Regions from separate parts of the Streptomyces sp. YJ-C3 genome, predicted to be linked through region 3. Evidence: riboswitches for the same ligand, from Rfam matches in the RefSeq annotation. Region 3 holds a riboswitch; each other region holds the start of a gene.
What was found. Region 3 has a riboswitch for cobalamin ahead of ACVHNB_RS15575 (hypothetical protein). Riboswitches for the same ligand answer to the same signal wherever they lie in the genome.
Positions count from the first base shown of each region.

Region 1 (5,294 bases), 3.0 Mb from region 3:
CGCCGAGTTCCTCACCAAGCAGGGCCCGTGGGGCATCGGCCTCACCGCCGCTCTCCTGGTCGGCGGCTCCGCGGTCATCTGGAAGCTGTCCCGCCGCGACTCCGTCGACCACACGAACGTCACCGACGACGCGATCGACTCCACCGAGGAGCCCGCGGGCGTCGTGACCACGGCCATCGCCGCGGTCACCCCGCCGCCGATCGGCGCGGTCGCGGAGGCCGGGGCGTCGGCCGACATCAAGTCCACGATCCCCGCTCCGGCTCCCGCCGTGGCCGACCCCGCGCGCCCCGCCGGCGCCACGCTGTAAGGAAGCAGGACCAGCTATGAAGATCGACTGGGCGGCTCTCGGCTCCGTCTTCGGGGTCAGCCTCGTGGTCACCGTGGCCCTGGTGGGCCTGTTCACCCTCGGCATCGTCGGCCTCTCCAAGCGGGAGTCGGCGGCGCGGCAGGGCGGTTCGGCGACGGTTGCCACGTCCGGCGCGTACCTGTGCTTCGCGCTGTGCGCGGCGGCCGTGGCGTACGGGATCTTTCTGATCGTGGCCTGACGACACGCCTGTGCCGCGTTCACCTTCTGAACGCGACAGAGGCCCAGCAGCACCCGAGCGGGGTGCGGGACGTACGGCGTCCCGCACCCCGCTTTCACGTTCGACTTGTCACCGGAACGGGTGTGACGCTGCCAAATGTCGCGACCCTGCGAGGACGGCCCATCGAGCCCTGTTCTCCAGGCCACAGCGGACATGCCATATGGCAGACTGACATGAGCCACCCCGCCAGCACTCCATCCGCCACCAGCCATTCGCCACCAGCTGTCTGCTAGCTTCCGTTCACTATTTGGCTAGCTCTCACCTGGTGCATCGAGACCTGGCACACGGTCGGCAAGGAGACAGAGATGATGGCCCGCGACATCGACCCCAGCCTCAATCGGCGCAGGCTGCGCATCGAACTGCGCAAGGCCCGTGAAGCAACCGGGCAGACGCAGACCGACGCGGCACAGGCGCTCGACTGGTCGTTGTCCAAGATCATGCGCATCGAGGCCGGGACGGTGAGCGTCTCGGTGACCGACCTCCGGGCCCTGCTCCAGCACTACGAGGTCAGGGACGAGCACCTGCGGAACGAACTGGAGGAGGCCGCGCGCGGGTCGCGCGGGCTGAGCTGGTGGACGCAGTACAACGACGTGCTCAACCCCGGCTTCCGCCAGTACCTGGGCTACGAGAGCGCCGCCGCGTCGATCCGCACGTACCACCCGATCGTGGTGCCCGGTCTGCTGCAGACCGAGGACTACGCGATGGCCATGCTGGCGCCGCACGTGGAGGAGGCCCGGGCGCGGCGGATCGTCGAGCTGCGGACCGAGCGGCAGGAGCGCGCCCTGGAGGGCGAGACCCCGCCCTGGACGTTCTTCATCCTGGACGAGGCGGCCCTGCACCGGCAGATCGGCGGTACGCGTGTGCTGCGCGGGCAGCTGCAGCACCTGCTCGACGTCGCGCAGCAGCCCCGGGTGTCGCTCCAGGTGCTGCCCTTCACGGCGGGCGCGCACTTCGCCACGCTCAACAGCTTCATCCTGCTCGGCTTCACGGACGACGACGACCTGCTGTACCGGGAGTCCGAGGGCAACCAGACGATCCGTGACGACCACGAACTGATCGTGCGACACCAGGAGTGCTTCGAATCGCTCCGCGAGATCGCGTACAGCGGCGACCTGGCCATCGATCTCATCAGCAAGACCAGGGACGGGCTCGACACCTCGTGAGGTGACAAGCGGGCCGAGCCCTGGAGAGCCCGTGTAGGAGGCGCACATGCCGGCCGCAGGCGACGAGTGGTGGTGGCGGCTCCTCGCGGCCGCCGGTCCCCGGCTCGACGGCACCGATGGTGGCGGTGATGCGCGTGGTGCGGCCGGTACGAACGCCCCGGCGGCCACGGGCACTCCGGACAGCGGGGAGCCGCCCGCCGGCCCGGACACCGCCTCCGACACCGTCGTCGGTGTCGTGGCACAGCTTCCCGGCGAGCGGCCGTCGTTCGGTGCCGTGGTCATCCACGTCGTGTCCAGCGACGACCTGACCCGGCGGGCCGGCTGGATGTACGCCCAGATCATGCTGGACAACCGTCGCCACACGAGACTTCTGCTGCTGGCCTCGTTGTCCGGCGGGCTGGTCCTGCTGGGCGGGCTGGCGGGGCTCGTGGTGCTGATCCAGGCGTGTGGCCTGACCTCGCCCTGGGCGGTGGGTTCGGTCGTCGCCGCGGCGTCGTCCCCGGTGACCGCGATCGCCTACGGTTTCGCCCGGCTCCTCCTGCGCTGTGCGGAGGCCATCCGGTCGCCGCTCAGCGCCGACGCCCCGCCGTCCGACCCCGATCCGTCACCGGATCCCGGTGCTGCGAGCCGCCCCTGACGCTCCGTAGTCCCGCGCGGAAGCCGGTCGCGGCGGCGAACAGCGCGGCGACCAACACCCAGACCACGACGCGGGCCTGGCCGGACGGGACCAGTGCGGCGGCCAGCGCCCCGACGACGCTCGCCGCAACGCCACAGGCCAGACAGAACACCACGAGGCCACGTGGGGAGACGACTCCGCGCGCGGTGCGGCTCACCGCCCCGTGCGCCCGCTGCCGCGCCTCGGTCATGTGGTGACCGGTCATCGCGCCCTCCTCCCCCCGCGGTGGACTCAGCGGTCGGTCCTGCCCGGACCGGACCCGCCCAGAGCCCTCAGGAACGCCTGCCACCGGATGCGCCGGAAGACCAGATCCGCCGTATCCCGGTTCCCGGAGTCACGGACTCGGACCTCGGTCTCACCGAGCGCCACTTCCACGCAGTCCCCGCTCAGACCCGAGTAACTGCTCTTGCGCCACGGCCCGGTGACCTGTTCCTGCCATGACCGAGCGTGCTCTCTCCCATGGGACACACCGGCCTCCTCCTGCTCGAGAGCCGGCGTCCCCCGTCATTGCACGCCCGCGTGCAGGCACCATAGCGCCGCCGGGGCGACCCGCCCAGGTGTCCCGGACGGATCCGCCTCACCACGTCGCCAAGGCGCCCTCAACCACTCGTGGACCGCTCTCCGTCTGCCGTCTTCCAGTCTAGGTAGGCCTGTTTTCGACCCATAGAGGAATTCCGGCCCAGTGAACGGGTCCCACGCGGCGCTGTGGACCTCCCCACACTCCCCTCTCCCAGGTCAACGGCAAGTTGACGCACCTTCGCGCACCGTGGTGGACTTCCCGGGCCATATACGGCAGCAGTCCGAGGAAGCCGGTGCGAATCCGGCGCGGTCCCGCCACTGTGAGCCCTTCTCCGGGAGGGCGAGCCAGGAACTCTCGCTGCCGGTCTCGTCGAACCAGGGCGTGGACACCCTGAGTGAGGACAACTACCGCCATGTTCGCCCTGCGCGGCGCGGCGCGGGCCGAGCGCGTCTTCGCGTGCGGTGCCGCCGCCGGACTCTTCGCCGATCTGCTGCTCGGGGACCCGCGTCGAGGGCATCCCGTCGCCGGATTCGGCCGGGCCGCCGGGGCCGTGGAGCGGGTGCTGTGGCGGGATCACCGCGGCTGGGGCGCCCTGCACACCGCCGTCTGCGTGGGCGGGGCCACCGCCGTGGGCGCCCTCGCCGCCCGTGCCGTACGCCGCTCCCCCGCCGCCTCCGTCGCGCTGACCGCCGCCGCCACCTGGGCCGTGGTCGGCGGGACCTCGCTCGGCCGGGAGGCGCGCGCCGTCGGGGCCGCGCTGGAGGCCGGGGACGTGGAGCTGGCCCGGGAGTTGCTGCCGCGGCTGTGCGGACGGGATCCGCAGGGGCTGGACGCCGACGGGATCGCGCGGGGCGTCGTCGAGTCCGTCGCCGAGAACACCTCCGACGCCGTCGTGGGCGCATTGGTGTGGGGCGCCGTGGGCGGCGTGCCCGGGCTGCTCGCCTTCCGTGCCGTGAACACGCTCGACGCCATGGTCGGGCACAAGTCCGTGAAGTACCGCCGGTTCGGCTGGGCCTCGGCCCGGCTGGACGACGTCGCCGGGTGGCCGGGGGCCCGGCTGACCGGTGCGCTCGCCGTGCTGGCCGGCGGGCGTCCGCGCGACGCCGCCCGGGCCTGGCGCGAGGACGCGGGGCGCCATCCCAGTCCCAACGCGGGGCCCGTCGAGGCCTCGTTCGCGGGGGCGCTCGGGGTGCGGCTCGGCGGGACGTTGGCGTACGGGGGCAGGGTCGAGCACCGGCCCGTGCTGAACGCGCGAGGGCGCGCGGTGCGGGTGTCGGACGTGGAGCGGGCCGCGCGGTTGTCGCGGCGGGTCAGTGTGATGGCGTGGGGAGTCTGTGTGGCCGGGCGGTTGTTGCGAGGGCGTCGATGAGCGGGCGGGGCGGCGGGCTGCTCGTCGCCGGGACCACGTCGGACGCCGGGAAGAGCGTCGTGACCGCTGGGATCTGCCGGTGGCTCGTGCGGCAGGGGGTGAAGGTCGCGCCGTTCAAGGGGCAGAACATGTCCCTGAACTCGTTCGTGACGCGCGACGGCGCCGAGATCGGCCGGGCGCAGGCCATGCAGGCGCAGGCCGCCCGGGTCGAGCCGAGCGCGCTGATGAATCCGGTGCTGCTCAAGCCGGGCAGCGACCGCAGCAGCCAGGTCGTGCTGATGGGCAAGCCGGTGGGCGAGATGAGCGCGCGGGGCTATCACGGGGCGCGGCAGGGCGCGTTGCTCGACACCGTGGTCGGATGCCTGGAGGAGTTGCGGGGCAGTCATGACGCCGTGATCTGTGAAGGGGCCGGGTCTCCGGCCGAGATCAATCTGCGGCGTACCGACATCGTGAACATGGGGATCGCGCGGGCCGCGCGGCTGCCCGTGCTGGTGGTCGGGGACATCGACCGCGGTGGCGTCTTCGCGTCGTTCTTCGGTACGACGGCGCTGCTCGCGCCGGAGGACCAGGAGCTGCTCGCCGGGTATCTGGTGAACAAGTTCCGGGGGGACGTCAGTCTGCTGGAGCCGGGGCTCGACATGCTCAAGTCCCTCACCGGCAGGGCCACTTACGGGGTGCTGCCGTTCCAGCACGGGCTCGGCATCGACGAGGAGGACGGGCTGCGGGTGTCCCTGCGGGGCGCCGTGCGCGAGTCCGTCGTGGCCCCGCCGGTCGGCGAGGACGTGCTGCGGGTCGCCGTGTGCGCGGTGCCGCTGATGTCGAACTTCACGGATGTCGACGCGCTGGCCGCCGAGCCGGGCGTCGTCGTGCGGTTCGTGGACCGGGCCGAGGAACTGGTCGACGCCGATCTGGTCGTCGTGCCCGGGACGCGCGGGACCGTGAAGGCGCTGGAGTGGCTGCGCGAGCGCGGCCTCGCGGACGC
Region 1 is NZ_CM132685.1:6,547,628-6,552,921, forward strand. Features, by position in the region: gene ACVHNB_RS29380 (anion permease) at 1-307, shown strand, start outside; gene ACVHNB_RS29385 (hypothetical protein) at 324-545, shown strand; gene ACVHNB_RS29390 (helix-turn-helix domain-containing protein) at 893-1,747, shown strand; gene ACVHNB_RS29395 (hypothetical protein) at 1,794-2,384, shown strand; gene ACVHNB_RS29400 (hypothetical protein) at 2,317-2,628, opposite strand; gene ACVHNB_RS29405 (DUF397 domain-containing protein) at 2,655-2,891, opposite strand; cobalamin riboswitch at 3,174-3,319, shown strand; gene ACVHNB_RS29410 (cobalamin biosynthesis protein) at 3,356-4,312, shown strand; gene ACVHNB_RS29415 (cobyric acid synthase) at 4,309-5,294, shown strand, end outside.
Region 1: it holds a riboswitch for cobalamin, as region 3 does, so the genes downstream of both, ACVHNB_RS29410 (cobalamin biosynthesis protein) here and ACVHNB_RS15575 (hypothetical protein) in region 3, are expected to answer to the same signal.

Region 2 (5,294 bases), 2.2 Mb from region 3:
GTCGCCAGGCCGTGCAGCAGGCCGCGCGAGCGGAACCAGTAGACGTAGGCGAAGGCGCCGTAGAAGAAGAGCCCCTCGATGCACGCCGCGAAGCAGATCAGGTTGAGGAGGAAGCGGCGCCGGTCCGCCTTGGTCTCCAGGCGGTCCAGCTTCTCGACCGAGTCCATCCACTTGAAGCAGAACTCGGCCTTCTCGCGGATGGACGGGATGTTCTCCACCGCCGCGAACGCCGCCGCCCGGTCGTCCGGATCGGGCAGATAGGTGTCGAGCAGCGTCAGATAGAACTGGACGTGCACGGCCTCCTCGAACAGCTGACGGCTCAGGTACAGCCGCGCCTCGGGGGAGTTGATGTGCTTGTAGAGCGTCAGGACCAGGTTGTTCGCCACGATCGAGTCGCCCGTCGCGAAGAACGCGACCAGCCGGCCGATCATGTGCTGCTCACCCGGGCTGAGCTTCGCGAGGTCGGCGACGTCCGAGTGGAGGTCGACCTCCTCGACGGTCCAGGTGTTCTTGATGGCGTCCCGGTAGCGCTCGTAGAAGTCCGGGTAGCGCATGGGACGCAGGGTCAGTTCGAAGCCCGGGTCGAGCAGGTTCTTCTCGGCAGTGGTGTCGGACATTACTGGCAGGCCTCGCAGGACTCGGGGTTTTCCAGGGAGCAGGCGACCGCGTCCGCCTCGACGACGGGCGTGGCGGTCTGCGCGGGGACGCTGGAGCGGCCCGCCGCGCGGGCGATGCGCGTCGCGGGGCGCGAGCGCAGGTAGTACGTCGTCTTCAGGCCCGACTTCCAGGCGTACGCGTACATGGAGGAGAGCTTGCCGATGGTCGGCGTCTCCATGAACAGGTTCAGGGACTGGGCCTGGTCGAGGTACGGGGTGCGCGCCGCCGCCATGTCGATGAGGCCGCGCTGCGGGATCTCCCACGCCGTGCGGTACAGCGCCCGCACCTCCTCGGGCACCCACGTGAAGCCCTGCACCGAGCCGTTGGACTCGCGCAGCGCCTCGCGGGTCTGCGCGTCCCACACGCCGAGCCGCTTCAGCTCGTCCACCAGGTACGAGTTGACCTGGAGGAACTCGCCGGACAGCGTCTCGCGCTTGAACAGGTTGGAGACCTGCGGCTCGATGCACTCGTAGACACCCGCGATGGACGCGATGGTGGCCGTCGGGGCGATCGCGAGCAGCAGCGAGTTGCGCATGCCGACCGCGGCGATACGTTCCCGCAGCGCGGCCCAGCGCTCCGGCCAGGTGAACTCGACGCCGTAGTGGTCGGGGTGCAGGACACCGCGCGCGGTCCGGGTCTTCTGCCAGGCGGGCAGCGGCCCGTTGCGCTCGGCGAGGTCGGCGGACGCCTCGTACGCGGCGAGCATGATGCGCTCGGCGATCCGCGTGGACAGCGCCCTGGCCTCGGGCGAGTCGAAGGGCAGCTTCAGCTTGAAGAAGACGTCCTGCAGGCCCATCGCGCCCAGACCCACCGGACGCCAGCGGGAGTTGGAGCGGCCCGCCTGCTCGGTCGGGTAGAAGTTGATGTCGACGACCCGGTCGAGGAACGTGACGGCCGTGCGGACGGTCTCGTCGAGCCGCTCCCAGTCGATGTCCCCGGTCGCCGTGTCCACGAAGGAACCCAGGTTCACGGAGCCGAGGTTGCAGACGGCCGTCTCCCCGTCGTCCGTCACCTCCAGGATCTCGGTGCACAGGTTCGAGGAGTGGACCGTGTGGCCGGGCTCCGCGGTCTGGTTGGCGGTCCGGTTGGCGGCGTCCTTGAAGGTCAGCCAGCCGTTGCCGGTCTGCGCGAGCGTGCGCATCATGCGGCCGTACAGGTCCCGTGCGGGGATGGTCTTCTGGGCCTTCCCCTCGGCCTCGGCCTTCCGGTACGCGGCGTCGAACTCCGCGCCCCACAGGTCGACCAGCTCGGGCACGTCGGCCGGCGAGAACAGCGACCAGGTGCCGCCCTCGTTGACCCGGCGCATGAACTCGTCGGGGATCCAGTGCGCGAGGTTCAGGTTGTGGGTGCGGCGCGCGTCCTCACCGGTGTTGTCGCGCAGCTCCAGGAACTCCTCGATGTCGGAGTGCCACGTCTCCAGGTAGACGGCGGCGGCGCCCTTGCGGCGCCCGCCCTGGTTCACGGCGGCGACCGACGCGTCCAGCGTCTTCAGGAACGGCACGATGCCGTTGGAGTGCCCGTTCGTGCCGCGGATCAGCGAACCCCGGCTGCGGATGCGGGAGTACGAGAGGCCGATGCCGCCCGCGTGCTTCGACAGCCGGGCCACCTGGTGGTAGCGGTCGTAGATCGAGTCCAGCTCGTCCAGCGGGGAGTCCAGCAGGTAACAGCTCGACATCTGCGGGTGCCGGGTGCCGGAGTTGAAGAGGGTGGGGGAGGAGGGCAGGTAGTCGAGGCGGCTCATCAGGCCGTACAGCGCGGCGACCTCGTCGACGGCGCGGGCGCTGTCGTCCTCGGCGAGACCGGCGGCGACGCGGAGCATGAAGTGCTGCGGGGTCTCGACGACCTGGCGGGTGATCGGGTGGCGCAGCAGGTAGCGGCTGTGCAGGGTGCGCAGGCCGAAGTAGCCGAAGCGGTCGTCCCCGGCCGGGTCGATCAGCGCGTTCAGCCGGGCGGCGTGGATCCGCACGAACTCGGCGGTGCGGTCGGCGACGAGCCCCTCGCGGTGGCCGACCGCGACCGACTCGGTGAACGAGGTCACGCCCTGCGAGGCGGCCTCGGCGGCGATGGAGAGCGTCAGGAGCCGGGCGGCCAGCCGGGAGTAGACGGGGTCCTCGGAGATGAGCCCGGCCGCTGCCTCGGTGGCGAGTCCGCGCAGCTCGGCCTCGTCGGCGCGGGCACTGCGGCCGCGCAGCGCGGCGGCTGCGACCCGGCCGGGGTCGGCGTCGGGGAGGTCGGCGGTCAGCTCGGTCAGGGTGCGCAGCAGCGCGGTCCCCGGAGCGTCGTCCGGTGCGGCTGAGACCGGTTCGGCGGGCGGCGCGATGGTCACGTGGAGGCTCTCCCTCGCTCGGCTCGGGGCCTGCGGGGAGGGAGTGGCTCGGGCGCACGGAGGCGCCGTCGTCACCGGCCCATTCCGCGAGGCCCGGACGTCGTCGACGCCCGGGCCGGACGGCTCGGGCGTGCTGTCGACAGGTCATCGGACTCACGCGGGCGCTTATGTGCGCTTACGTTCACCGTTGCGGGACAGTTCCGGATTTGCACCGGATTCCCCTGCGGCGACAGCGAGAGTGAGCATACATCTTGTGTCAGGCTTTCGCGGCAGGCCCACATCTTGTGTCGGATAGGGTGACGGCGATCTACGGGCGGGCGATCTTGGGGAGGGCTCGATGCGCGCGTGGCAGGGGACGGCCGTGGTGCCGCTGGTGACGGTGCTTCTGGCGGGGTGCGGCGGGGGAGCGGCGGACCGGGCCGCGGCCGGGCCGTCGTCGTCCGCCCCTTCGAAGACGTCCGCGAGTCCGAAGACGTCCGCGAGCCCGACGGCGCCGAGCCCCGAGGTGGTCCGGCCCACCGGCCCCGCGACCGCCCCGGGCCGGGACGCCGTCGCCGCGCCCCGGCAGGTCTTCACCGCCGAGCAGTTGAAGAAGGCGCTGCTGCCCGACGCCGCGTTCGGTACGGGGCTGGAGCGCGGGGAGACCCAGGCGGGCCCGTACGAGAGCACCCACGACCAGCGCAGCGGCCGCTGGTCGTACTGCCTGGACGCGGCCGGCGAGAAGGACCCGGCCTGGCTGGGCCCGGCGGCGTACCGGGGCGCCATGGCGCTGGCCCGCACCCAGTGGGTGGACCGTGCGACCCGGCCGCCGGAGGGGCACCTCGTGGCGACGCAGATGATCGTGTCGCTGCCCGTCGCCGAGGCCCGCGACCATCAGCGCGTCGAGCAGGACATCCTGCGGCACTGCCGGGAGTTCGCCTCCGACATGGAGGCGGGCTCGGCGACCGAGCGGTACGGGACCGTGCCGCTCAAGGGCCTGGGCGACGAGGCGTTCCTGGAGGTCCAGGACGTGATGTACGAGGGCGGGACGACCACCCGGTACCGCGCCCATGTGCGGGTCGGCGGAGTGCTCGTGCTCCTCCTCGGCGAGGAGGGCGCGGGCCGCGACGAGACCGTCCGCTGGGCCGCCCACCTCGCGCGCGAGGTGGGCGGGACGCTGTACGGCGCCGGCGCGTGAGCACCGGCCCCGGCGCCGGTGCTACCCGGCCGCGGGCCGCTTCAGGAGCGTGTTCACGAAGTCCTCGGTGAAGTTGCGCGGGCCCGTGCCCAGGGCGACCCGGCCGCGGTGCTCGGTGCGGGCGGCCACCAGGGGCGACTCCGAGTAGTACGCGCGCGGGTAGTCGGAGTCGTAGGGGACGAACACTGTCTTGCCGCGGGTGAGTTCGCTCGCGCACTCCACGACGACCGTGCCCTCGGCGGCGGTCACGAACGACTCGTCGGCGCACACCCCGACGGCCAGCGGGTCGTGCAGGGGGCTGCCCCCGGTCTCCTCGTACGCGCCGAGGTAGAAGCGCATCAGGCGCGCGGTCAGCTCCATGCCCTCGCCCGCCTCCTCCAGAGTCTTGAGCTCGTCGGGCCCGAACCGCCAGCCGTGCGTCGCGTCGAGCCCGACCATCGTGTACGGGATGCCCGACGACACGACCAGGTCCGCCGCGTCCGGGTCCGTCCACGCGTTGAACTCGGCGACCGGCGTGATGTTCCCGGGCACCTCGGCCGCCCCGCCCATGAAGACCAGCCGCTTCACGCGCCGGGCGAAGTCCGGGTCCTCGCTCAGGGCGAGCGCCACATTGGTGAGCGGGCCCGTCGCGCACACCGTCAGCTCCCCCTCGTACGCGCGCGAGAGCCTCAGCAGGGCCTGCGCGGAGGACTCGGGGTGCTCCGGCGCGGTCGAGTCCGGCAGCTGCTCCGTACCGAGTCCCGCGGAGCCGTGGAACTCGCCGGCGGCCGCGTACGGCAGGCGGGTCAGCGGGCGGCCGGCGCCCCGGTGCACCGTCACGTCGCCGTCGATGCCGAACGCCCGGGCGAGGGCCCGGCCGTTGCGGAAGGTCTGCCCGGCGGGCACGTTGCCGCCGACGGTCGTGTAGGCCTTGAGGTCCCACAGCCCCGTGCCGAGCAGGTACTGCAGTGCGACGGCGTCGTCGATTCCGGGATCGCTGTCGAGCACGATGGGGGCGGCCATGGTTCCTCCGGGGCAGATGGTGCGTTGTATCGATCACCGTAATGCGACGGGCCCCTCCGTGAAGGAGGGGCCCGTCGTCGGCGGGGGAGGCGATTCCTAGTGGCCGGAGGCCCCGACGGTGGGCAGGTCGAC
Region 2 is NZ_CM132685.1:1,397,318-1,402,611, forward strand. Features, by position in the region: gene ACVHNB_RS06205 (ribonucleotide-diphosphate reductase subunit beta) at 1-617, opposite strand, end outside; gene ACVHNB_RS06210 (ribonucleoside-diphosphate reductase subunit alpha) at 617-2,983, opposite strand; cobalamin riboswitch at 3,105-3,235, opposite strand; gene ACVHNB_RS06215 (hypothetical protein) at 3,321-4,160, shown strand; gene ACVHNB_RS06220 (nucleoside hydrolase) at 4,182-5,162, opposite strand; gene mctP (monocarboxylate uptake permease MctP) at 5,259-5,294, opposite strand, start outside.
Region 2: it holds a riboswitch for cobalamin, as region 3 does, so the genes downstream of both, ACVHNB_RS06210 (ribonucleoside-diphosphate reductase subunit alpha) here and ACVHNB_RS15575 (hypothetical protein) in region 3, are expected to answer to the same signal.

Region 3 (5,294 bases):
CAACCGTGGAGTTCGCCGGGGGCGCCGTCGCCGTGTTCGAGTCCGCGTGGATCCTGCCCGACACCCACTCCACCGTGAAGGACCTGAAGCTGGAGATCCTCGGCGACAAGGGCGCGCTCAACATCGACGGCTCCCACAACCGCGCCCTGGAGCTGTACACGGCCGAGCGCAGCACCTTCCCCGACCTGTACGCCCCGCCCACCGGCGAGCACCTCACCGGCTTCGTGCTGGACGCCATCGCCTACTTCGTCGACGCCGTCGTCTTCGACAAGCCGGTCCTCGCCACCGGCCAGGACGGCATCGAGGTCACGAGGATCCTGTGCGCGATCGAGGAGTCCGTGCGCAGCGGACAGCCCGTGGACCTGTAGGCCCGCGTACGGGACTGAGCCACATGCCTCGGCGCACACGTCAGGTCGACAGCGGCTCCGGAGCCCCGCGCCTGAGCGGGACGGCCCCGTGGGAGGCGTCCGGGCGCGAGCCCTGACAATGGCGTCGATGACACTCACAGGTGCTGCGGTGGTGCTCGAGCACCACCGCAGCACCGAACGGAAGGCAGCACTCCATGGCATCCGCCGTCCCGCCCCCTGACGCGGTGGCCATCCTCGACCTGGTCCGTGTCCGCGTCGACGCCCTGGCACGGGACAGCAGCGACGATCCGCTCCTGGAGGGCATGCCCGACGACATCGCCCGTCACGAACTCCCGCTCACCGCGCGTCGCTACTACGCCGCAGCACTGCGCCTGATGCGTTCGGGCGGGCAGTTCGACCGCTCCGACCTCGAACTGGCCCGTCACCGCGCCGCGCAGCGCGCCGAAGAGGGCATGCCGCTCCCTCTCGTCCTGCACAACTGGCAGCACGCGGCCCGCCTGCTGTGGCAGGCCTGCGTCGACGCCGCGGGCGATCGGCACATCGCCGGTCTCGGCTACCTGGGCCACCAGTTGTACGCCTTCCAGGACGCCGCCCTGCAGGCGGTGACGGAGAGCTATCAGGCCCGGCTCTCCGTACTGCGGGACGAGGACCTGGGTACCGGCCGAATGCTGGCACAAGCCCTCCTGGCAGGGCAGGAACCAGGCCCTGAGACGGGTCACGCCACCAGTGCGCCCCTCGCCTCCCGTTACGCGATCCTCACCCTGACGCTGCCGCCTCTGCCGTCCTCACCCGCCCGTCCGGTGACGCACGAGGTGACCACACGGCGCCGTGTCCGTCAGGTGGCGACCGCGCTCGCCCACCACCACGCGGGCCGCACCAACCTCGCCGTACTCGAAGCGACCCACGCCCAGATCCTGCTCCCCGCCGACACGCACGAACCCGACCCGGTCGTCGCCGAGCGGGCGAACGCCCTGCATCGCGCCCTGCGCACGGAGACCCGCCTCGACATCCGCGCCTCCTGCACCGATCCCGCCGAGATCCGCCACCTGCCCGCGTCCGCACGCGTCGGGCACGACCTGCTGCGTCTGGCCCGCTCCTCCACTGCCGCGGGCGATCACACACACCGCATCGCCGACCACGCTCTGGACTATCACCTCACCCACGTCTCCCCCGCTCAGGCCACACTCCTCGGGCAGATCGAACCGCTGCACCCGCACCCGGAGCTGGTCGACACCCTGCGCGCCTGGTTCACCAACGACCTGGACCGCGCGCGCACCGCCAGGGCATTGGGCGTCCATCCCAATACCGTGAACAACCGGCTCCACAGGGTCGGACGGCTCCTCGACGCGGACGTCACCTCGTTCACCACCCAGATGACGCTCGCCACGGCCCTCACCATCCACGGCCATCGGGCGGATCACGGCTGAAGCCGACGCCCTCGTTCGTCCCCTGGCTCACGCGGTTCCGATGCCGCCGGGAGCGGGCAGCACCTCTTCGACGGGCCCCCGCCGCACACAACGACCGCCCTCGAACAGCACGGCCTCCCCGGTCAGCGCACGCACCGCGGGCAGGTCATGGCTGACGAACACCAGGGCCGTCCGCGCAGGGGCGAGCAGGCGGGGCAGGGCGTCGAGGACCCGTTCCCGGGAGACGGTGTCTGCCCGCACCAGCGCACAACGTTGCAGTTGTCCGCCATGTCGGTGATCTCGCCGAGCTTCTCGACGCGTGGGACGCGCCGGCGGCCGTGCTGATCGGCCGCTCCTACGGCGCCGACCTCGCCTCGCGGTTCTGCCTGGCGCATCCGGAGCGAGTGGCCGCGACGCTGCTGCTGTGCGGGCCGTTCGTCGGTGAGTGGCGCACCGCGGACCGAGCGGAACGGGGCCGCCGCATGACCGCACCGCAACAGGCACGGCTCCACGAGCTCCAGCAATTGCCGCACCGCACGGAGCAGCAGGAGGTCGAGTTGCTCACGCTGTCCTGGTTCACCGACCACGCCGATCCCGAACGCGGCCGGCATTGGGCCGCGCAGGGCGCGCGGAGTCGGCGCCCCGTCAACTGGACCATGAACCGTGAACTCGGCGCGGAGGGGCGGAAGGAACCGCTCGTCCGACGCCTCGGCGAGCTTCGCGCACGTCTGCCCGCGCAGGTGGAGATCCTCGGCGGCGGAGACGATCCCCGCCCGCTGTCGGCACTCGCGTCGCTGGCGGTCCGGCTCGGTGTCCCGCTGACACGGATCGACGGCGCGGGGCACGAGCCCTGGCTGGAACGGCCCGATGAGGTACGCGGGCATCTCCGGAGATTCGTGCGGGGCGCGGTCGGACTGTAGGCCTCGACGGGCGCCGCTCCCCACCCTGCTCCGCTGACAGGAGAACGCTGAGAGGAGAACCCGGTCAGTCCGCCAGGCAGCAGTCCCCGCACTTCCCGCCGCCCGGGATGCGGTAGTACAGGCAGCAACTGCGGCGGCGGAACGTCAGCCCCGGGCCGGTGATCCGGCCGGTGCCACGAAGCCGTCCCGTCTCCAGCAACTCCCTTGTGAGGCACACGAGTTCTGTACGCAGGTCCGGCCGAGCCCTGAGCAGCACCGCCGCCGACCCGACGAGCGCGGACGCGACGTTCCCCGCCAGCAGCCCCGGGGCGATGGTGACGGTGAGTCTGCTCTCCAGTTCCTCCAGTGGGCCGTTGACCTCCGCGTACACGGCCTCCGCAAGGGACGGCAAGCACCCGGCGGGCCGTCCCGTCGGAGCCGCCAGGCGGAGCGCCGGACCGCCTCCGGCCCATTCCACCGTGCTCGTGTCGGGCACGATCCGGTGCAGGAGCGTGCAGGCCAGCACCGGTGACCAAAGACGGGCGGCGAGCCCCAGGTGCGCGAGGGAGACGCCTACGCGGGCTTCGTCCGTGGCGCAGCGGTCGTTGACCGCCCGCGCGAGAACGGCGAATTCCGACGAGGCGAGCCGCCCGCTCCCGGATGCCCGTCCTGCGGGCCTCTCCGCCGTCTCCAGGACGAAGAATCCGTCGAGTCTCGCGACCTCGTGAAGCGCCTCGATCACGCTCCCGCGCGAGAGCTCGCTCGGCTCCTCACTCACGACAAGTCCCTTCAGCGCTGTGGTGGTTCGGACATCCGGAGCCGAGGGCTCAAGAGGTCCTGAGGCGGCGCGGCGGCTTGAAGAGGTACAGATCGAGAATCTCCGGAAGGGGTGCGACGCCCGGCCCGCCGGCGGTGATCCAGTCGGCTATGTCCTCGGTGGCGTCACGGTCGTTGACGAGGCCGAGCCACACCGGGCGGGCACCCGCCGCCCGCCCGGCCTCCGAGGGCTGTACGACGATGACGTTGGCCTGGTCGCAGACATCCAGGCACTCGGAGACGCGGACCGGCGCGACCGCCCGCAACCGCGCGGTCTGCGCCGCGTGATCACCGCTCACCTTGGCGCTGCCGCAGCAGCAGTCGCGGCACACCACCACCCTGCACGGAACCTCGCGGCCCCGTGCTGCGCCCTTCTCGTCAGCCGGCCTCTTGGGCATGCCGCACTCCTCCCTCTCCGGGGAAGTCCGCCCCGGGGTCCGTCGAGGAGGCGACAGCGTGAGTCTCCTGGCTCTCGGGTCGAAGCTCGTCCCGGCCTTCCCACCCGTCCTGGGCAGTGGCTCGTCGGGATCCGCTCGCCGATCACAGTGGCGGTACCGCACCGGATTCACACCGGATTCCTCGAACCGCCGTCGCCTATGTCGTCGGCAATCATGCCATCCGGCCCGCCGCCGGATCGCCTGCGGCCTCACCAGTACGGCCATGTCCCGCTCCCCTACCGCGCCGGCGCCCAAACGCTCACCTCGCGCACGTGTGGATCATGCCGCAAACCTCCGCCACACGGCCCGCTCCGCACAAGTCCCGGAACGGAAGCCGGAGTAGCCTCCTAATTAAACTAACTGGTAAGTTTAATTTATGAAGCGGAACACCACCTCCCGAGCCCGTCTTCTCGCCGCGGCCGAGGGCGTCTTCTATGAGCGGGGGATCGTCTCGACCAACGTCGACGCCGTCGCCCAGGAAGCGGGAGTGACGAAGCCGACCCTGTACGCCCACTTCCCGTCGAAATCGGCGCTGGCGGCGGAAGCGCTCAGAAGTCGGCATGCGCGGCGGGCCGCCGATCTGGAGACGTACCTCTCCACCGAGGCGTCAGGGGAACCGCGTCTGCTCGCCGTGTTCACGTGGCTGGCCGACTGGTACGAGGGCCACGGGAAGAGAGGGTGTGCCTTCGTCAACGCCGCCGCCGAGCTGTCACCGTCGGACGAGCTGGTCTCGGTCGCGGCGCAGGAGGAGAAGCAGTGGCTGCTGAACACGCTCGGGCGGCTGTGCGAGGAGGCCGGTGCCAGGTCCCCTGAGGTGCTCGCCTCCCAACTCCTGCTCCTCATCGACGGCGTGGCCGGACGCGTGGTCGTCCACGGTCCCGGGGCCGCGGCCGGCGCGGTCGACGACGCGGCGCGGGCGGCCGCGGTGCTCGTCGCGGCGGCCACGGGCGCTCATGCGTAGCCTGTCCGACCGCCCGGTCCAGCGGGCCACACGGATCGTGGCGGGGCTGGCCCTGTTCGGCTTCTCCCTGGCACTGCTCCTCAAAGCGGGTCTCGGCGCCGACCCGTGGACCGTCTTCACGCAGGGCATCGCTCTGGCCACCGGCCTCTCGCTCGGCGAGGTGGTCGTCGTCGTCTCGCTGGTCCTGCTGGTGCTGTGGCTCCCGCTGCGCCAGCGTCCCGGCTTGGGCACGGTCGCCAACGCGTTGCTCGTCGGGCCGTTCCTCGACCTGGGCATCGCGTGGCTCCCCGCCGCGCACCACCTGGTCGAACGGGCGGTCTTCCTCGTGGTGGCGGTGTGCGGCGTGGCCGTCGCGACCGGTCTCTACGTGGGGGCGGGCTGGGGCCCGGGTCCCCGTGACGGGCTGA
Region 3 is NZ_CM132685.1:3,559,987-3,565,280, reverse strand. Features, by position in the region: gene ACVHNB_RS15600 (Gfo/Idh/MocA family protein) at 1-368, shown strand, start outside; gene ACVHNB_RS15595 (PucR family transcriptional regulator) at 563-1,795, shown strand; gene ACVHNB_RS15590 (hypothetical protein) at 1,823-2,035, opposite strand; gene ACVHNB_RS15585 (alpha/beta fold hydrolase) at 2,026-2,694, shown strand; gene ACVHNB_RS15580 ((2Fe-2S)-binding protein) at 2,759-3,451, opposite strand; gene ACVHNB_RS15575 (hypothetical protein) at 3,501-3,887, opposite strand; cobalamin riboswitch at 3,929-4,093, opposite strand; gene ACVHNB_RS15570 (TetR/AcrR family transcriptional regulator) at 4,303-4,887, shown strand; gene yczE (membrane protein YczE) at 4,880-5,294, shown strand, end outside.

Region 4 (5,294 bases), 140 kb from region 3:
CCTTGCGGCGACCTTCGGGGTCGTACGTCGTCAGCTGGGCACGCACCGTGACGTCGTCGGCCACGCGCCAGCGCGCCTCGAACAGGCGGCGGGCCAGGACGGTGGAGCGGGCCGCCTCGACGGGGTCGAGGTCCAGGAAGTCGTCGAGCACCCCGGCCGCCTTGAGAGCGATCAGGTTGCGCCGGACGTCCTGCTCGGGCTCGGGCCCCAGGTGGCGCCCGCTGCCCAGCCATGCGGTGTCGGGGACGGTGGTCGAGGAGGTGCTGTTCTTGGCCATGGAGTCGTTCTGTGGGTGATCGGGGCCCGATCAGTATGGGCCGTGGACGGGTCGGCGGGAGCGGGCAGGGTGGGCGGGTGTCGGGATTGTCGCGCGTGTACACGGCTCTCCGCGGTGCGCAACGCCGTCGTACCGCGGCCTTGATCCCGTACGCTCGACGGATGGCCCGGTACTTCGACGTGCACCCCGCGAACCCGCAGACGCGCATCATCGGCGCTGTCGCCGATGGCATCCGCGACAGCGCGCTGATCGCCTACCCCACCGACTCCTGTTATGCACTCGGCTGCCGACTCGGCAACCGCGAGGGCGTCGAGCGGATCCGCGCGATCCGGCACCTCGACGACAAACACCACTTCACGCTCGTCTGCCAGGACTTCGCACAGCTGGGCAAGTTCGTGCAGATCGACAACGACGTGTTCCGCGCGATCAAGGCGGCCACGCCCGGCAGCTACACCTTCATCCTGCCCGCCACGCGTGAGGTGCCGCGCCAGCTGCAGCACCCGAAGAAGAAGACGGTCGGCGTCCGCATCCCCGACCATGTCGTCACCCAGGCGCTCCTCGCCGAGCTGGGCGAGCCGCTGCTGTCCAGCACCCTGCTGCTGCCCGGCGAGGACGAGCCGCTCACCCAGGGCTGGGAGATCAAGGAGCGGCTCGACCACGCGGTCGACGCGGTGCTCGACTCCGGCGACTGCGGCACCGAGCCGACCACCGTCATCGACTTCTCCGGCGGCGAGGCCGAGATCGTCCGCTACGGCGCGGGGGATGCCGACCGGTTCGAGTGACCCCCGCGCGCCTCAGCCGTCGTGGGCGAGCGTGCCCAGGAACCGGATGTGGGGGCGCTCGCCGGGACCGGGCCGGGTGATGTGCGCGCGGACGCCGTAGACGTCGGCGATGAGGTCCTCGGTGAGGACGGTCCCCGGCTCGCCCGCCGCCACGACCCTTCCCTGCCGCAGCACCACGACCTGGTCGCAGTACGTGGCGGCCAGGTTCAGGTCGTGCAGGGCGACGACGCTGGTCAGCTCCAGGCCCGTGATCAGGTCCATCAGCTCCAGCTGGTGCTGGATGTCGAGATGGTTCGTCGGCTCGTCGAGCAGCAGCTCACGCGGTTCCTGCGCGAGAGCGCGGGCGATCTGCACCCGCTGGCGCTCACCGCCCGACAGCGTGTGCCACAGGCGGTGCGCCTGCTCGGCGAGGCCGCTGCGGTCGAGGGCCGCACGGACCGCCGCCTCGTCCGCGGCCGAGACGGGCGCCCAGGCCCTGCGATGCGGGACCCGGCCCAGCCGGACGACATCGCCGACCGTCAACTCGACCTGGGTGTCAGCCTGTTGATGGACCAGGGCGATCCGCCGGGCCGCCTCCTTGCGGGGCAGCGCGGAGAGCGGGGCGCCGTCGAGGGTGACGACTCCGGCCGCCGGAGCGAGGACCCCGGCGAGCAGCCGCAGCAGCGTCGACTTGCCCGAGCCGTTCGGGCCGAGCACCCCGGTGACGGAGCCCGTCCGGGGCGTCAGGCTGACCCCGTCCAGGATCAGGGCGCCGCCGGGCGACCAGGACACGCGGTCCGCGCGCAGGCCCGCGCTCACCGGGTGCTCCGGCCGCGGTACAGCACGGCCACGAACGCGGGCACGCCGATCAGCGACGTCACCACGCCCACCGGAACCTCCTGCGGTTCGAGGACCGTACGGGCCAGCGTGTCGACCCACACCAGGAACACGGCACCGGCCACCGCCGTGACCGGCAGCAGCCGGGTGTGCCCCGGCCCCACCAGGGCGCGCGCCGCGTGCGGCAGGACGAGCCCGACGAAGCCGATCGCCCCCGCCGCGCTGACCAGGGCCGCCGTCAGCAGGGCCGTCACGCACAGCAGGACGAGCCGGGTGCGGGCCACGTGCACGCCGAGCGCGGCCGCCGCCTCCGGGCCGAAGGCGAACGCGTCCAGGGTCCGGCCGTGCCCGAGGCACACCGCCAGCGTCACCACGAGCACCGCCAGACACAGCCACACCTCCGTCCAGCCGACCCCGCCGAGCGAGCCGAGCAGCCAGAACAGGACGCCGCGCGTCGTCTCCGCGTCGGCCGCCGTGAGCACCACGAACGAGGTCAGCGCCGAGAACAGCTGCATCGCGGCGACCCCGCACAGCACCACCCGGTCCGTCGTCCCGCCCAGGGTGTGACTGAGCAGCAGCACCAGCGCGAACGAGCACAGCGCCCCGAGGAACGCGCCGCCGGACACCGAGAGCGCGCCGCCGCCGAGGCCCAGCACCACGACGAGGACCGCCCCGGTCGACGCGCCCGACGAGACACCGAGCACGAACGGGTCGGCGAGCGGATTGCGCAGCAGCGCCTGGAGCGTGGTGCCGCACACCGCGAGCCCGGCCCCGCACACCGCGGCGAGCAGCGTGCGCGGCAGCCGCAGGTTCCACACGATGCCGTCCCGGATCGGGGACAGCTCGGAGGTGCCCCAGCCGATCCGGGCGCCGACCGCCGACCACACGTCGCCGACGCCGATGTGCGCGGGTCCGATGGTGATGGCCACGGCGACGGACGCGCACAGCACGGCGAGTGCCGCGGCCCCGTACAGGGCGGGCCGGACCGTGCTCACTTGCCGAGGCCGAAGCCGCGCAGCGCGGCGGCCACCTTCTCCACACCGTCGACGGTACGGATCGTCGGATTCAGGTCCTGCCCCTTCAGCAGCACGTACCGCTTCTCGCGGACGGCGGTCATCTCCTTGGTCACCGGGTCGGACTCCAGGAACCGGATCTTCTGCGCGGCGGACTCCGCGGACTGCGAACGGCGGGTCAGATCGCCGATGACGAGGACGTCGGGGTCGCGGTCCGCGACGGTCTCCCAGTTGATCTGCGGCCACTCCTCGTGCGTGTCGTCGAAGACGTTGCGCACACCGAGCTCCTCGGTGACGATGCCGGGCGCGCCGCAACAGCCGGCCATGTAGGGCGAGTCGGAGTTCGCGAACCAGTACAGGACGCTCACACCCTTGGCGTCCACGCCCGAAGCCGCCTTCTTCACACGGGACTTGAGCTGCGCGACGAGCTTGTCGCCGCGCTCCTCCACGTCGAAGATCCGGGCCAGGTCGCGTATCTCGCCGTAGACGGTGTCCATGGTCAGGGCACGGGTGCGTACGCCGTCGCCGTCACCGCTGTTGTCCTTGCCGGCGCAGTCCGTGGGTGACAGGTAGGTGGGCACGCCGAGCTTCTCGAACTGCTCGCGGGGCGCCACGCCGCCCTTGCCGAGGGTGTACGTGAACGAGGCTGCGGCGAAGTCCGGTTCGGTGTCCAGGACCTTCTCGAAGGACGGGTAGCGGTCGGCGAGCCGCGGGACCTTCGCGTTCGCCTTCTCCAGGCCCTTCAGGACGGGATCGGTCCACGTCGCGGTCCCCACCATCCGGTCGGCGAGACCGAGCGAGAGCATGATCTCCGCCGAACCCTGGTCCAGGGCGACGGCGCGGCGCGGGGCGTGCGCGACCCGGACCTTCGTACCGCAGTTGTCGAGGGTGACGCCCCCGCCGGCCCGGTCCGCGGTGTCGGCGGAGCCTGCCCCGCCGCAGGCCGTGAGCAACAAGGCGCCCGCCAACAGCGGTGCGAGACGGCGGACTTGACGTGCGAACGGCACGGAACTTCCTCTGCGTCCAGGGCCCATACGCGGAGCCGGTCTGTGGTCCACCCCCGGCCGGTCCTCGACCCCGGGGGCCGCCAGCAGGTCTTCGGACTCGGGATCGTCCGGCCGGAGCGCCTTCCCGGACCGGTGGACCGGCCCAGTGGCAGTGGCTCCGCCCGTCACCCTCACCGCTGCGCGTCAGTTCCGGACTTCCACCGGATTCCCTGACCCGTGCACGTACGAGAACGCACAAAGGTACGACTGGCCATCGGAAGGTATCACGGGCCTGACCAGGCACTCCCGGGCGGGCCGGGCCTCCCGGTACGTCCCGGAGGCCATGGCATGGTGCTGCTCCGGGAACATCTGGGTCGCCGCCCACGCCGTCCGGCCCCTACCCTGCGTCGGATGATGACAGCTGACGACGTGCGGGCCGTGCTCGCCCTGCTGCGCCGGGCCGGGGCGGACGTGTGGGTCGGGGGCGGCTGGGGCATCGACGCCCTGGTCGGCGAGCAGACCCGGGAGCACCGTGATCTGGACCTGATGCACCGGCAGGAACAGGAGCCGGTCGTGCTCGCCGCCCTGGCCGACGCGGGATTCACCGAGTCCCTGGACCAGCGCCCCGTCCGGTTCGTCGTCACGGATCCGGACGGACGCGTACTCGATCTGCATCCCCTGGTCTTCGCCGACGACGGTTCCGCCCGGCAGGCCTCCTTCGCCGCGGAGCGGCCGTTCGTCTATCCGGCGGAGTGCTTCGTCACCGGCACGGTCGCGGGGGAGCGGGTGCCGTGCCTCTCCGCCGCCCAGCAGGTGTCCTTCCACCAGGGCTACGAGCCCACGGACCGCGACCGGCACGACATGGCCCTGCTCCGCACGGTCTTCGGGATCGCCACGCACTTCTGACCGTCAGTCACGGCGTGAGCATCGAGCGACTGCTCCTCAGCGCTCGGCGTTCAACGCGGCGACCGCGCCCGCCGGGTCGCCGATCGTGGCGTAGTCCACGGCGACGAACGTGACCGGTCTGCCGCGCTCCCGCTCGCACCGGTGGACCCGGTCCAGGACGAAGCGGCGGGTGTTCACCGTGCCCGCGTCGAGCCGGCTGCCGCCGTCGATGGTGATGAAGTGGTTCAGCAGGAACAGCCGCTTGTCGTCGCCGCCGCGGTGCGGCGCGCAGCTCATCTCGTCCGGCGCGCGGAACGCGAACGGGGTCTCCATGCCGTACCGGTAGAAATTGCGGTACCAGGGCGCCGGGCCGTCCGCCCGCTCGGCGAAGACGACCAGGCGGCGACCGCTGTCGATCATGTCGCCGAGCGTCGGCCAGGGCTTCGCCGGGTCGGGGTCGGGCGTGTGCACGAGAGTGTCCAACCCGGCCTCGTGCACGGCCTGTCGGGTGTCCCGGCCGGTGATCGCGTCCTGC
Region 4 is NZ_CM132685.1:3,704,152-3,709,445, forward strand. Features, by position in the region: gene ACVHNB_RS16305 (hypothetical protein) at 1-277, opposite strand, end outside; gene ACVHNB_RS16310 (L-threonylcarbamoyladenylate synthase) at 439-1,059, shown strand; gene ACVHNB_RS16315 (ABC transporter ATP-binding protein) at 1,072-1,857, opposite strand; gene ACVHNB_RS16320 (FecCD family ABC transporter permease) at 1,854-2,870, opposite strand; gene ACVHNB_RS16325 (ABC transporter substrate-binding protein) at 2,867-3,922, opposite strand; cobalamin riboswitch at 3,961-4,161, opposite strand; gene ACVHNB_RS16330 (nucleotidyltransferase domain-containing protein) at 4,289-4,780, shown strand; gene ACVHNB_RS16335 (hypothetical protein) at 4,817-5,294, opposite strand, start outside.
Region 4: it holds a riboswitch for cobalamin, as region 3 does, so the genes downstream of both, ACVHNB_RS16325 (ABC transporter substrate-binding protein) here and ACVHNB_RS15575 (hypothetical protein) in region 3, are expected to answer to the same signal.